DNA from 3 places in the Nocardia sp. NPDC004068 genome. Region 3 is predicted to be linked to each of the others. Evidence: riboswitches for the same ligand, from Rfam matches in the RefSeq annotation. Region 3 holds a riboswitch; each other region holds the start of a gene.

Region 1 (4,085 bases), on a different contig from region 3:
GCGGGCCATCGGTGGGATGAGGTGGTCGACCAGGGTGGCGTGGGCGCGGCGCTTGGCCTGGGTGCCCTCGCCCGGATCGTTGACCAGGAACGGGTAGATCAGCGGCAGATCACCCAGCGCGGCGTCGGTGGCGCAGGCCGCCGACATGCCCAGCGTCTTACCCGGCAGCCATTCCAGATTGCCGTGCTTGCCCAGATGCACCAGGGCGTCCGCGCCGAACCCGTCCGGATCGGCGAGCCAGCGGTAGGCGGCCAGGTAGTGGTGGCTCGGCGGCAGATCGGGATCGTGGTAGATCGCGACCGGGTTCTCCCCGAAGCCGCGGGGCGGCTGCACCATGAGCACGACATTGCCGAAACGCAGTGCGGCGATGACGATTTCGCCCGCCGGGTCGGCGGAGTGGTCGACGTAGAGTTCGCCCGGCGGCGGACCCCACGCCTCGACCACGGCCGCCCGCAGTTCCTCGGGCAGAGTGTCGAACCAGGCGGCGTAGCGGCGGGCGCCGATGCGGATCGGGTTGCCCTCGAGCTGTTCGGCGGTGAGCCAGTCCGGGTCCTGTCCGCCCGCGGCGATGATGGCGTGGATCAGCGCGTCGCCGTCGCGCTCCTCGAGGCCCGGAATCTCGCCGGGGGCGCCGAGATCGTAACCGGCCGTGCGCATTTCGGTGAGCAGGCGGATCGCGCTGGCCGGGGTGTCCAGGCCGACGGCGTTGCCGATGCGGGCGTGTTTGGTGGGATAGGCCGACCAGACCAGGGCGATGCGCCGCCGTTCGACGGGAATGTGGCGCAGGCGGGCGTGCCGCACCGCGATGCCCGCCACGCGCGCCGCGCGTTCCGGATCGGGGACGTAGGTGGACAGGCCGTCGGCGTCGAACTCCTTGAACGAGAACGGGACCGTGATGATGCGGCCGTCGAATTCGGGCACGGCCACCTGGGTCGCCACGTCGAGCGGGGTGAGGCCGTCGTCGTTGTCCGCCCACTGGGCGCGACCGCTGGTCAGGCACAGCGCCTGGAGGATGGGCACGTCGAGGTCCGCGAGTTCGCCGATGTCCCAGGCGGCGTCGTCGCCTCCCGCCGCGGCGGTGGCCGGTTTGCTGCCGCCCGCGGCGAGCACGGTCACGACGAGCGCGTCCGCGGCGCGCAGGGTCTCGATCAGTTCCGGTTCCGCGGTGCGCAGCGAGGCGCAGTACAGCGGCAGCGGGCGGGCCCCGGCGTCCTCGATGGCCGCGCACAGGGCGTCGATGTAGGCGGTGTTGCCCGCCAGGTGCTGGGCCCGGTAGTAGAGCACGGCGACCGTGGGCGCGGAATCGTCGAATTCGCGTGCGGCGCGCGGCAATTCGCCCCAGTTGGGCAGGTGGACGGGCGGTTCGAAGCCGTGGCCGGTGAGCAGGACGGTATCGGAGAGGAAGTTGTGCAGTTGGCGCAGATTGTCCGGACCGCCCGCGGCGAGGTAGTTGTGGGCGTCGGCGGCGACGCCGCCGGGCACGGTCGACGCCTCCATCAGCTCGGCGTCGGGGGCCATCTCGCCGCCGAGGGCCACCAGCGGAATACCGCTGGCGCGCACCGCGTCCAGGCCCTCCTCCCAGGCGCGGCGGCCGCCGAGGATGCGCACGATCACCAGGTCCACGCCGTCGAGCAGGGCGGGCAGGTCGTCGAGGAGCAACCGCGCGGGGTTGGCGAGCCGATAGGCGGCGCCGCTGGCGCGGGCGGACAACAGGTCGGTGTCGGAGGTGGACAGCAGCAGGATCACGGTTCGGCCTTCCTCGGGTGACGCGCCCAGCACGGATTCGCGCTCGCCGAGAGGGTCTGGCTGTCACAGTGGCGCGACCGCACCGGAATTGCACCGGTTTCCTCGTAGTCGACGAGCCCCCGGATGCTACATCGCCCCCGGGTGGGCCACGGCTTCCGGCCGCTGCCCGCACCGACAACGATGCATGCCGCGCGAACCCCGCGCAACGACTTCTTCACAGCCGCACCCCTTATTCGAATCCGCACCCCTTGCAGGGCCTGGAGGGGGTGCGGATCCGAATAAAGGGTGCGGCTGGGTGGGTGGGATTTGGGATGTTTCGGGTGTTTTCGACCGACCGGTCGGAGCGTACGCTGTGGGTATGCCGAACTCACCTGGGTGGGCCAGGCGGAATCGATTCGCTGCCTGGTCGGGAATTGTGTGCATGATGGTTGCCGTTGCATTGCTGGCCATGGCGCTGGCGGCTGCCGCGGGGAACAACAGAGGGTTGGCGGTGGCGGCCGCGGGGGTGTGCGCCGGGGTGGCGGTGACGGGGCTGCTGGTGTTCGAGTCGACCGCGCGGCGGGATCGGGTCGATCATCACGAGACGCCACATCTGTTGTCGGACAGCTATGTTCCGGATCCGCCGTGGGCGGGGCGGGATCGGCGTTTCGACGTGTAGGACGTCGAGCGGGCCAGCCGTCGGTTGCCGGGCCGTGTTGGTGTCGGTGGGTGTCCGTAGTCTGGGGTGGCCATGAACCGCTCCGAACCCGACTCCTGCCCCGGCGTCCTGCGCCTGCATCAGGCCGCCGACGGTCCGTTGGCCCGCATCCGGCTACCGGGCGGCATCCTGCGCCCGGATCAGTTGCGGGTGCTGGCGGCGGCCGCGAGCGAACTGGGTGACGGCGCGCTGGAACTGACCTCGCGCGGCAATGCGCAGTTGCGGCGGATTCACGACGCGGAGGCGCTCGCCGCGCGGCTGGCGACCGCGGATCTGTTGCCCAGCCCGACCCACGAGCGGGTCCGCAATATCGTGGCCTCCCCGCTGTCGGGGCGGGTGGGCGGATGGGCCGATGTGCGGGATCTGGTGCCCCGCCTCGACGAGGCGATTCTCGAAGCGCCCGCGTTGGCCGGGCTGCCGGGGCGGGTGTTGTTCACCCTCGACGACGGGCGCGGGGATGTCAGCGGCCTCGGCGGCGACATCGGGGTGCACGCCACCGACGCCGACGAGTTCGCGCTGCTGCTGGGTGGACGCGACAGCGGGGTACGGCTTCGGTACGGGCAGGCGATACCAACGCTGATCGCGGCGGCGCACACCTTCCAAGAACTCCGCGACGACCGCTGGCGGCTGCACGAGATCCCGCACGCCGCGGATCGGATCCTCGCGGCGCTCGGCCTGGAAGCGGTGGCGGAACCGCTGGAAATCGCCGTGCGCCAAGACAATCCGATCGGCTGGTTCACCCAGGACGACGACCGGATCGCACTCGGCGCGGGGGTGCGCCTGGGCCGGCTACCCGCCCACACCGCCGAATTCCTCGCGGCCGTGGAGCGTCCGGTGATCATCACACCGTGGCGCGGTCTGGTGCTGCCCGATCTGGACGAGTGGGCGGCCGAGCAGGTCGTGCGCGTCCTCGCCCCGATGGGACTGATCTTCGACGCCGAGTCACCCTGGCTGCTGGTCACCGCGTGCGCCGGGCGGCCCGGCTGCGCGAAATCGCACACCGATGTCCGCTCCGACGCCGCGGCCGCCATCGAGTCCGGGCGGGTGGCGAGCCGCCAGCACTGGTCCGGGTGTGAACGCCGCTGCGGCCGACCCCGGGGCGAGGTCCTCGATATCGTCGCCACCCCGACGGGTTACCGGGTGGACGAGGAAATCTGATCGCGTTCGGCGACAACGCCTTTGGCGTCCCGGGATCTTCGATACCGTTGACGCATGACACACACCGCGTTCGCCAGTTCCGTGCTCGACGCGCCGATAGATCGCGTGTGGGCATTCTTCGACGACTTCGACGGGCTGGCCGCATTCCATCCGGCCATCGTGGCGAGCCGCATCGAGGACGGTCCCGGTCCACGCGAGGTCGGCGCGGTCCGATATCTCACGCTGGCGGACGGGTTCGTCCGGGAGCGGCTGCTGAAGTTCGAGCCGTCGAATCACGAATACGAGTACTCGATCATCGAATCGTCCATGCCGCTGCGCGAGTACGTGGCGGGCGTGCTGCTGACGCCGGTCACCGACACGGGGGCGACCTTCGCGCAGTGGTGGGCCGACTTCACCGTCGAGGGCGCGGATCCCGCGGAATTCGCCCGGTTCGTCAGTGAGCAGGTGTTCGCAGTCGGGCTGCGTGCGGTGGCGGAACGGTTGC
Region 2 (4,085 bases), on a different contig from region 3:
TCAGGATGAACACCGGCAGCAGGGCCAGCGCCGCGGTATTGCGGAACAACTCCAGGATCGGGCTGAGGAATTCGGCGACCGGCCGGTACCAGGCGATGGCCACACCCACCGGCACCGCGGCCACCAGCGCGATCACGAAACCGACCAGCGAGCGGGTCAGGCTGGTGGAGACGTGCTCCCACATCTGGCCGTTGCGGATCAGCTCCACGCCCGCCTGGAACACGGTGGAGAACGGCGGCAGGAAGACCTCGTCGACCAGCCCGACCCGCGGCGCGATCTCCCACAGCGCCAGGAACAACGCGATCGCGACGGTGGGTTTGAACACGCGCCACGCGATCCAGCCGGCGCCCCGCAGCACCCGCAACGGCAGATCCGTTGCGGCGGGGGCGAATCGGACGCGGTCGGCGGCGACCTGCACTGCGCTAGCCATGGCTGGACCTCCTGTCGGTGGCGGCGAGGGCGGCCTGTTCGAGGGTCTGCGCCCGCTCGACCTCGTCGTGCAGCAGCGACCAGATGTGGTGGCGCAGTTCGCGGAACGGCTCGCTGGATCGGATGTCGGCGGCGGTGTGCCGGTCGAGGTCGATGTCCACCACGGCCTTGACCCGGCCCGGCCGCGAGGTGAGCACCGCGACCCGCTGCCCGAGATAGACGGCCTCGTCGATGCCGTGGGTGATGAACAGGATCGTCTTGCGGGTGGCCTCCCAGATGCGCAGCAGCTCGTCCTGCAACGACTCGCGGGTCTGGGCGTCGAGCGCGGCGAACGGCTCGTCCATCAGCAGCACCTCCGGATCGAAGGCGAGGCTGCGGGCGATGGCCACGCGCTGCTTCATCCCGCCGGACAGCTCGTGCGGATACCGGTCGCCGAATCCGCCCAGCCCGACCAGGTCGAGGTAGTCGTCGGCCAGCCGCCGCCGCTCCCGGCGCTTGACTCCCTTTGCCTCCAAACCGAATTCGATATTGCCGCGCGCGGTGCGCCACGGCAGCAGCGCGTACTGCTGGAAGACGATCCCGCGGTCCAGGCCGGGTCCGGTGATGGGGGCGCCGTCGAGCAGCAGCTGTCCGCCGCTCGGCCGTTCGAGGCCGCCCAGCAGATCCAGCAGCGTGGACTTGCCCGAACCGCTGGGGCCGACCAGGACCAGGAACTCGCCGTCGCGCACGTCGACGGTGACGTCCTCGAGGGCGGTGAACGACTCGCGTTCCCCGCGCACCCGGAACTCCTTGCGCACGCCCGACAGGGACAGTTTCACCGGTGTGCTCATTTGTTCACCGCCTCGCCGTTGGGCCCGCTCGTCGCGGGATAGGTACCGTTCGCGTACGGGTTGTCCTTGTTGGTGAAGACGTCCTTGGCGACGACCTTGCCCGCGGGCAGTTCGCCGTTGCGGACCAGCCAGTCGATCCAGATCTGCAATTCGCGCTCCTCGATCGCGGCGCCGGGGACCGGAATGCCCGAACTGCGGTAGTAGGCGAGCAGATTCGTGTTCTCGTTGCGGCCGCGCTTGGCGATGATGTCGGCGAACCGGGCCACCACCTGATCGCGCGGGGTCACCTGCAACCATCGGGTGGCGCGGGCCGTGCCCTGCACGAAGTCGGCCACCGCGTCGCCGTGCTGCTTGATGTAGTCGTTGCGGAAAACGTATGTGCCGTAATCGAATTGGCCGAACAGGTCCTTGTCGGTGTACAGCGGATGCAGGCCGCCGCGGGCGAGCGCGGTGTCGCGGAACACCCCGCCCAGGGCCGCCACATCGATCTGCGCGTTGCGCAACGCGTCCTCGGTGCTGGCCGGGGGCAGCACGACCAGCTGCACCTGCTTGATCTCCGCGTCGGACAGGCCCTGCCGGTGCAGCCACTCGCGGGTCACGAATTCGTGGTGTGCGCCCAGGGTGTTGACGCCGACCTTCTTGCCGATCAGGTCGCGCGCTGACTTGATGGGCGCGTCGTCGCGGACGTAGTACCCGGTGAACGACTGCTCGTCGGCGCCGTAGGAGCTGAGCACCGAGGTCACGGGCGCGCCCCCGGCGATCAGTTTGATCACGGCCCCGTTGAACGCGCTGCCGAATTCGATCTGTTTGGTCGCCGCGGCCTGGATATTGGCCGGGCCGCTGGTGGTGTCGCCCTCCCAATGGAGTTGGACCTTGGTGAAATAGCCGAGATCCGCGGCCAATTCGACGGGCGTGACCTGACCGGTCTGGCCCTGGTAACGCAGCACGGTCTTACCGTCCGCGGTGGTGCCCGGCTGGGAGGAGCCGCACGCGGCCACGAGCGTCGCGGCGAGGGGTACGGCGAGAGCGACGGCGACGCGGGGCAGCCGCCGTCGGAGATACGACAACATTCTGGTGGAACTTTCGCTGATGACACGGAAGAGGGGCGCGGCGGCCGGTCGCCGGACCGGCGGTCAGGCGCGACAGATGCCGTGCGGGACGCGCATGAGGTCGACCGTGCGGCGGCGCGTCAACGGGCGGGGACTGATCATGTCGGGGCCTTGCGTCGGTGGAGCGGGCGGTGACCAATGTTCCCCGGGGCGCGAGCCTTTCCCCAGGGTGCGAATCAGCGTGATCCGAATACCGCCCCGACCGGGCCGATTGACCGATATGTCGGCGAACTCGTATGGTGATGAGGCGATGAGCAGAGGAATCCGGTGAGAATCCGGAGCGGTCGCGCCACTGTGATCACCCCGCGGGGTGTGAGTCAGACCCTCGCATCGCACTGTTCTGTAGCCGACGGGGACGCGAAATCCCCCCGCAGATAGGAGTTCTCGTGGCCACGTCCTACGCTCCGCGCTCCGGCGCCCGCGCCGTCTCGCTGTCGATTCCGAGCACCGCGCTGTGGCTGGTCGGCACGACCGTGCTGGCGCTGCTGGCCCTGTATTTCATCGGTATCGATCAGGGTGCGGTGTCGGTGTTCGGCAGCGATATGCACGTCCACGAGTTCGTGCACGACGGGCGGCACTTCCTCGGCTTCCCCTGCCACTGAGCACGGAAATCCCACGCGCACAATGGAAAAGCGAATCATCGGGCTCGGCGTGCTGTTCGGCGCGCTGGGCGGACTGCTGGCGTTCCTGTTCGCCCGCGTACTGGCCGAACCGATCATCGATCGGGCCATCGACTACGAGGAGGCCCGCGGGCACGCCGAGGCCGAACTCGACCGCGCCGCCGGGCATTCGGTGCCGCACGTGCACGACGCGGAGCTGTTCACCCGGTCCGTGCAGGCCAATACGGGTCTGGGGTTCGGCGTGATCGTGTTCGGCGCGGCCATGGGCGCGTTGTTCGCGGTCGTGTACGCGCTCGCGGTGGGGCGGGTCGGCAGGCTCGCGCCGCGGCCGCTGGCGCTGCTGGTGGCCGGGGGGATGTTCCTGGTCGTGTACGCGGTGCCGTTCCTGAAGTATCCGGCCAACCCGCCCTCGGTCGGCAACGCGGACACCATCGAGGAGCGCACCGGGCTGTATCTCGGGACGGTCGTCCTCACGGCCGTGCTGCTGTTCGCCGCGATCTGGCTGGGGCGCAAGCTGTCCGCCCGCTTGGGCGCGTGGTCCGCGACCGTCGCCGCGGGCGCGGCCTTCGTCGTCGTGACCGGCATCGCGCTGGCCCTGCTGCCCGCCCTCGGCGACCTGTCGGCCAACGCCGCCACCGGCACCGAGACCCCCCAGCCCCTCACCGACCCCACGGGCCGCATCGTCTTCCCCGGCTTCCCCGCCGACGACCTCTACCACTTCCGCCTGTATTCCCTTGCCGCACAAGCGATCCTGTGGACGATCATCGGCGTCGGCGTAGCCTCGGCGACCACCCGCCTGTTCGGCCGCGAGGCCGCCCGCGGCGACACCACCCCCGCCCCCCTCGTATGACCGACACCACCCGCCTCACCCTGATCACCCACGCCCTCACCCCCGCCGTCCGAGCCGCCCGCTTCCCCCGAGACGAACCCCTCGACCCCCACGGCGAGCGCACGCTCACCACCGTCCGCCCCATCCCTGCCGACCTCATCCTCACCGCTCCAGAACTCCGCACCCGCCAGACGGCCGCGGCCTTCGCCCTCGGCCGCGCGCCCGCCGATTGCGGGCCTACCGCGATCACGGGTCCCGCCCCCGCTGA
Region 3 (4,085 bases):
CGCTCGCCCCGTCGACCGCGTTCGCCCCGGCCTGCCAGGCCGCCAGATACGTGGCCAACTGCCCACCGGGCGTGTCGTGAGTGTGCACGTGCACCGGCAGGTCGAACTCCCGCCGCAGCGCGCCGACCAGCGTGCTCGCCGCCGGGGCCCGCAGCAGACCGGCCATGTCCTTGATGGCGATGATGTGCGCCCCGGCCTCCACGATCTGCTCGGCCAGCTTCAGATAGTAGTCGAGGGTGTAGAGATCCTCGTCCGGATTCGACAGGTCCCCGGTGTAGCTCATCGCGACTTCCGCTATGGCCGTGCCGGTTTCGCGCACCGCGTCGATCGCGGGCCGCATCTGATCGACATTGTTGAGCGCGTCGAAGATTCGGAAGATATCGATCCCGGTCGCGGTCGCCTCGGACACGAACGCCCGGGTGACCTTCTCCGGATACGGCGTGTACCCCACCGTGTTCCGGCCGCGCAGCAGCATCTGCAGGCAGATGTTCGGGATAGCCTCCCGCAACGCCGCCAGCCGCTCCCACGGATCCTCGTGCAGAAACCGAAGCGCCACATCGTAAGTCGCGCCGCCCCAGCACTCGATCGACAGCAGCTCCGGCGTCATGCGCGCCACATGATCGGCCACCTGCAACAGGCTGTTGGTCCGCACCCGCGTCGCCAGCAGCGATTGATGCGCGTCGCGGAAGGTGGTGTCGGTGACCCCGACGCCCCGCTGATCGCGCAGATCCCGCGCGAACGCGTCGGGCCCCAAGCGCAGCAGCCGCTGCCGCGAACCGTCCGGCGGCGGCGTCGACAGGTCGATGGCGGGCAGCTTGTCGTGCGGATACACCGCCGTCGGCCGCTCCCCGTGCGGCTTGTTCACCGTGACATCGGCCAGATACCGCAGGATGCGGGTGCCGCGGTCGGCGGAGGTCCGCTGATTCAGCAGGTACGGCCGCTCGTCGATGAACGACGTCGTCACCCGCCCCGCCCGGAAGTCCGGATCGTCCAGAACCGCCTGCAGGAAGGGGATGTTCGTGGCCACGCCGCGAATCCTGAACTCCGCCACGGCCCGTCGCGCCCGCGCCACGGCCTGCTCGAAATTCCTTCCGCGACAGGTGAGTTTGACGAGCATGGAGTCGAAATACGCCCCGACCTCGGCCCCGAGGTTCGCGCCGCCGTCGAGCCGGATCCCGCCGCCGCCCGGGCTGCGGTAAGCGGTGATCCGCCCGGTGTCGGGCCGGAAGCCGTTGGCGGGATCCTCGGTGGTGATCCGGCATTGCAGGGCCGCACCGCGAATCGCGACGGCGTCCTGGCTCAATCCCAGGTCGGCGAGGGTTTCACCGGCCGCGATCCGCAACTGCGCGGCCACCAGATCGACATCGGTGATCTCCTCGGTGACCGTGTGCTCGACCTGGATGCGCGGGTTCATCTCGATGAAGACGTGGTTGCCGCTCTCGTCGAGCAGGAACTCCACGGTGCCCGCGCAGCTGTAACCGATCTCCCGCGCGAAGGCCACCGCGTCGGCGCAGATCCGTTGCCGCAGTTCGGGATCCAGGTTCGGCGCGGGCGCGAGCTCGATCACCTTCTGATGCCGCCGCTGCAACGAACAGTCGCGCTCGAACAGATGCATGACATCGCCGTGCTGGTCGGCGAGGATCTGCACCTCGATGTGGCGGGGGTTGACCACCGCCTGCTCCAGGAACACCGTCGGATCGCCGAACGCCGACTCGGCCTCGCGCATGGCGGCCTCGATGGAATCGCGCAGCTGCCCCGCCTCGGCCACGCGCCGCATCCCGCGCCCACCGCCGCCCGCGACGGCCTTGACGAAGATCGGGTACCGCATGGACGTCGCCGCGCCGAGCAGTTCCTCGACATCGGCCGAGGGCGCGCTGGAATCGAGGACGGGCAGTCCGGCGGCCCGCGCGGCGGCGATGGCCCGCGCCTTGTTGCCGGTCAGTTCGAGCACTTCGGCGGACGGCCCGATGAACGTGATGCCCTCGCGGGCGCAGGCCGCGGCGAGGTCCGGGTTCTCCGACAGGAAACCGTAACCGGGGTAGATCGCGTCGGCCCCGGCGGTCTCGGCGGCCTTGATGATCTCCTCGACCGACAGGTACGCGCGCACGGGATGGCCGGCCGTGCCGATCTGGTAGGACTCGTCCGCCTTGAGCCGGTGCAGCGAATTACGGTCCTCGTACGGGAAAACCGCCACTGTTCCGATGCCGAGTTCGTAGGCGGCACGGAAGGCCCGGATGGCGATTTCACCGCGATTGGCGACCAGCACTTTGGAGAACATTATATTAAGGTACCTGCCTCGCGACCTGGGCCGGACGTCGATGACGCCTTCGCACCGATCCTCACAGGGGTAGCCCCGACTTCTGCGAAGTTGTGTCAACGGCTCCGTAGCTTATGCTCGAGGACGCAGCTGGTTCACCGCGCCGACGAGTTGGAGCCCCGAGCGTCGGAGTGCGGTGTCGAGCCGGTCCCCGGACCGGCGAGAGGGAACCCGGTGGGAATCCGGGACTGTCCCGCAGCGGTGAGTGGGAACGACCGCCGTCACACGCACTGGGTTCGACCTGGGAAGCGACGGCCAGTAGGAACGAAGACGCGCCCGCGAGTCCGAAGACCTGCCGACTGTGCCGGGTACGCCGTACCCGGCGGCCACCGCCTCGTGGATCGGGCGGACGGGCACTGCGTTTCGGGGCTTCGTCTGCCGTTAGGGCGGTGACCAGTGACTTCCAGTACTGGAGAACACCGTGACTCAGATTTCCCACACGCCGTTCACCGCAACGGTTCTCGGCATTCCGCGCATCGGTCCGCGGCGCGAACTCAAGCGCGCGATCGAGGGCTACTGGGCCGGGCGGATCGACGCCGCCGAACTGCACGATGTCGCCGCGGCGCTGCGGCGCGCTCAGTTGACCGCGCTGCGCGACGCCGGGCTGGACTCGGTGCCGGTCGGCACCTTCTCCTATTACGACCAGATGCTCGACACCGCGGTCCTGTTGGGCGCGTTGCCGTCTCGGGTCGCCGGGATCGAGGACCCGCTGGACCGGTACTTCGCCGCGGCGCGCGGGGCGGAGTCGATCGAACCGCTGGAGATGACGAAGTGGTTCGATACGAACTATCACTATCTGGTTCCGGAGATCGGCCGGGACACCGTCTTCGCGCTGCGGCCGGACAAGGTGCTCGCGGAGTTGCGGGAGGCACGCGAGCTGGGCGTGCCCGCGCGCCCGGTTGTGGTGGGGCCGTTGACATTTCTGAAGTTGGCCAAGGGCGTCGACGGCACGGAACCGGTGAGCAGGCTCGCGGATCTGGTGCCGCTGTATCGAGAGCTGTTGGCGCGGTTGGCGTCCGCCGGTGCCGAGTGGGTGCAGATCGATGAGCCGATCCTCGTCACCGATCTGACCGAGGACGAAATCGACTCGGTGCGTGACACTTACGGCCGATTGGCCGAGGCGTCCGAACGTCCGGCCCTGTTGGTCGCCACCTATTTCGGCCGCCCGGGACCGGCCCTGGCGGCACTCGCGGCGACCGATATCGAGGCCGTCGCAGTCGATCTCACCCGCGGCGCCACCGTCGACGATATCGCCGCCGTGCCCGCGCTGGCGAACAAGCTGCTGGTCGCGGGCGTGGTGAACGGGCGCAATGTGTGGCGGGCGGATCTCGACGGCGCGCTCGGCACGCTGGGAACGTTGCTGGGCAGCGTCGGCGAGCTGGCGGTGTCGACGTCGAGTTCGCTGCTGCACGTACCCTATTCGCTGATCGCCGAGCCCGATCTCGATCCGGCCCTGCGCTCGTGGCTGGCCTTCGGTGCGGAGAAGGTTCGCGAAGTGGTCACCCTGGCGACCGCGCTGCGTTCCGGTACGGACGCCGTGGCGGACGAATTGGCCACGGCGCGAAGGGCTTCGGCGAGCCGTCGCGCGGATCCCCGGCTGCACGACGACCGGATCCGGGCCCGCCTCGCCGCCCTCGGCACCCACCATCGCGCCCCTGCCGAGGAACGCCGTGCGCTGCAACGGGATCGGCTGAACCTGCCGCCGCTGCCGACCACCACGATCGGCTCGTATCCGCAGACGTCCGAGATTCGCAAGGCGCGCGCGGCG

Evidence for each region. Region 3 has a riboswitch for cobalamin ahead of metE (5-methyltetrahydropteroyltriglutamate--homocysteine S-methyltransferase). Riboswitches for the same ligand answer to the same signal wherever they lie in the genome.
Region 1: another riboswitch for cobalamin. It lies ahead of cobN (cobaltochelatase subunit CobN); the one in region 3 lies ahead of metE (5-methyltetrahydropteroyltriglutamate--homocysteine S-methyltransferase).
Region 2: another riboswitch for cobalamin. It lies ahead of ACFYTQ_RS15950 (CbtB-domain containing protein); the one in region 3 lies ahead of metE (5-methyltetrahydropteroyltriglutamate--homocysteine S-methyltransferase).

What each region holds. Positions count from the first base shown of each region.
Region 1 covers NZ_JBIAMW010000002.1:157,163-161,247, reverse strand. The annotation lists gene cobN (cobaltochelatase subunit CobN) at 1-1,746, opposite strand, end outside; cobalamin riboswitch at 1,778-1,902, opposite strand; gene ACFYTQ_RS04855 (hypothetical protein) at 2,168-2,404, shown strand; gene cobG (precorrin-3B synthase) at 2,471-3,601, shown strand; gene ACFYTQ_RS04845 (SRPBCC family protein) at 3,656-4,085, shown strand, end outside; gene ddaH (dimethylargininase) at 4,035-4,085, opposite strand, start outside.
Region 2 covers NZ_JBIAMW010000005.1:514,997-519,081, forward strand. The annotation lists gene ACFYTQ_RS15935 (ABC transporter permease) at 1-430, opposite strand, end outside; gene ACFYTQ_RS15940 (ABC transporter ATP-binding protein) at 423-1,259, opposite strand; gene ACFYTQ_RS15945 (ABC transporter substrate-binding protein) at 1,256-2,329, opposite strand; cobalamin riboswitch at 2,579-2,713, shown strand; gene ACFYTQ_RS15950 (CbtB-domain containing protein) at 2,755-2,970, shown strand; gene ACFYTQ_RS15955 (CbtA family protein) at 2,993-3,838, shown strand; gene ACFYTQ_RS15960 (histidine phosphatase family protein) at 3,835-4,085, shown strand, end outside.
Region 3 covers NZ_JBIAMW010000001.1:130,377-134,461, reverse strand. The annotation lists gene ACFYTQ_RS00640 (pyruvate carboxylase) at 1-2,278, opposite strand, end outside; cobalamin riboswitch at 2,446-2,632, shown strand; gene metE (5-methyltetrahydropteroyltriglutamate--homocysteine S-methyltransferase) at 2,748-4,085, shown strand, end outside.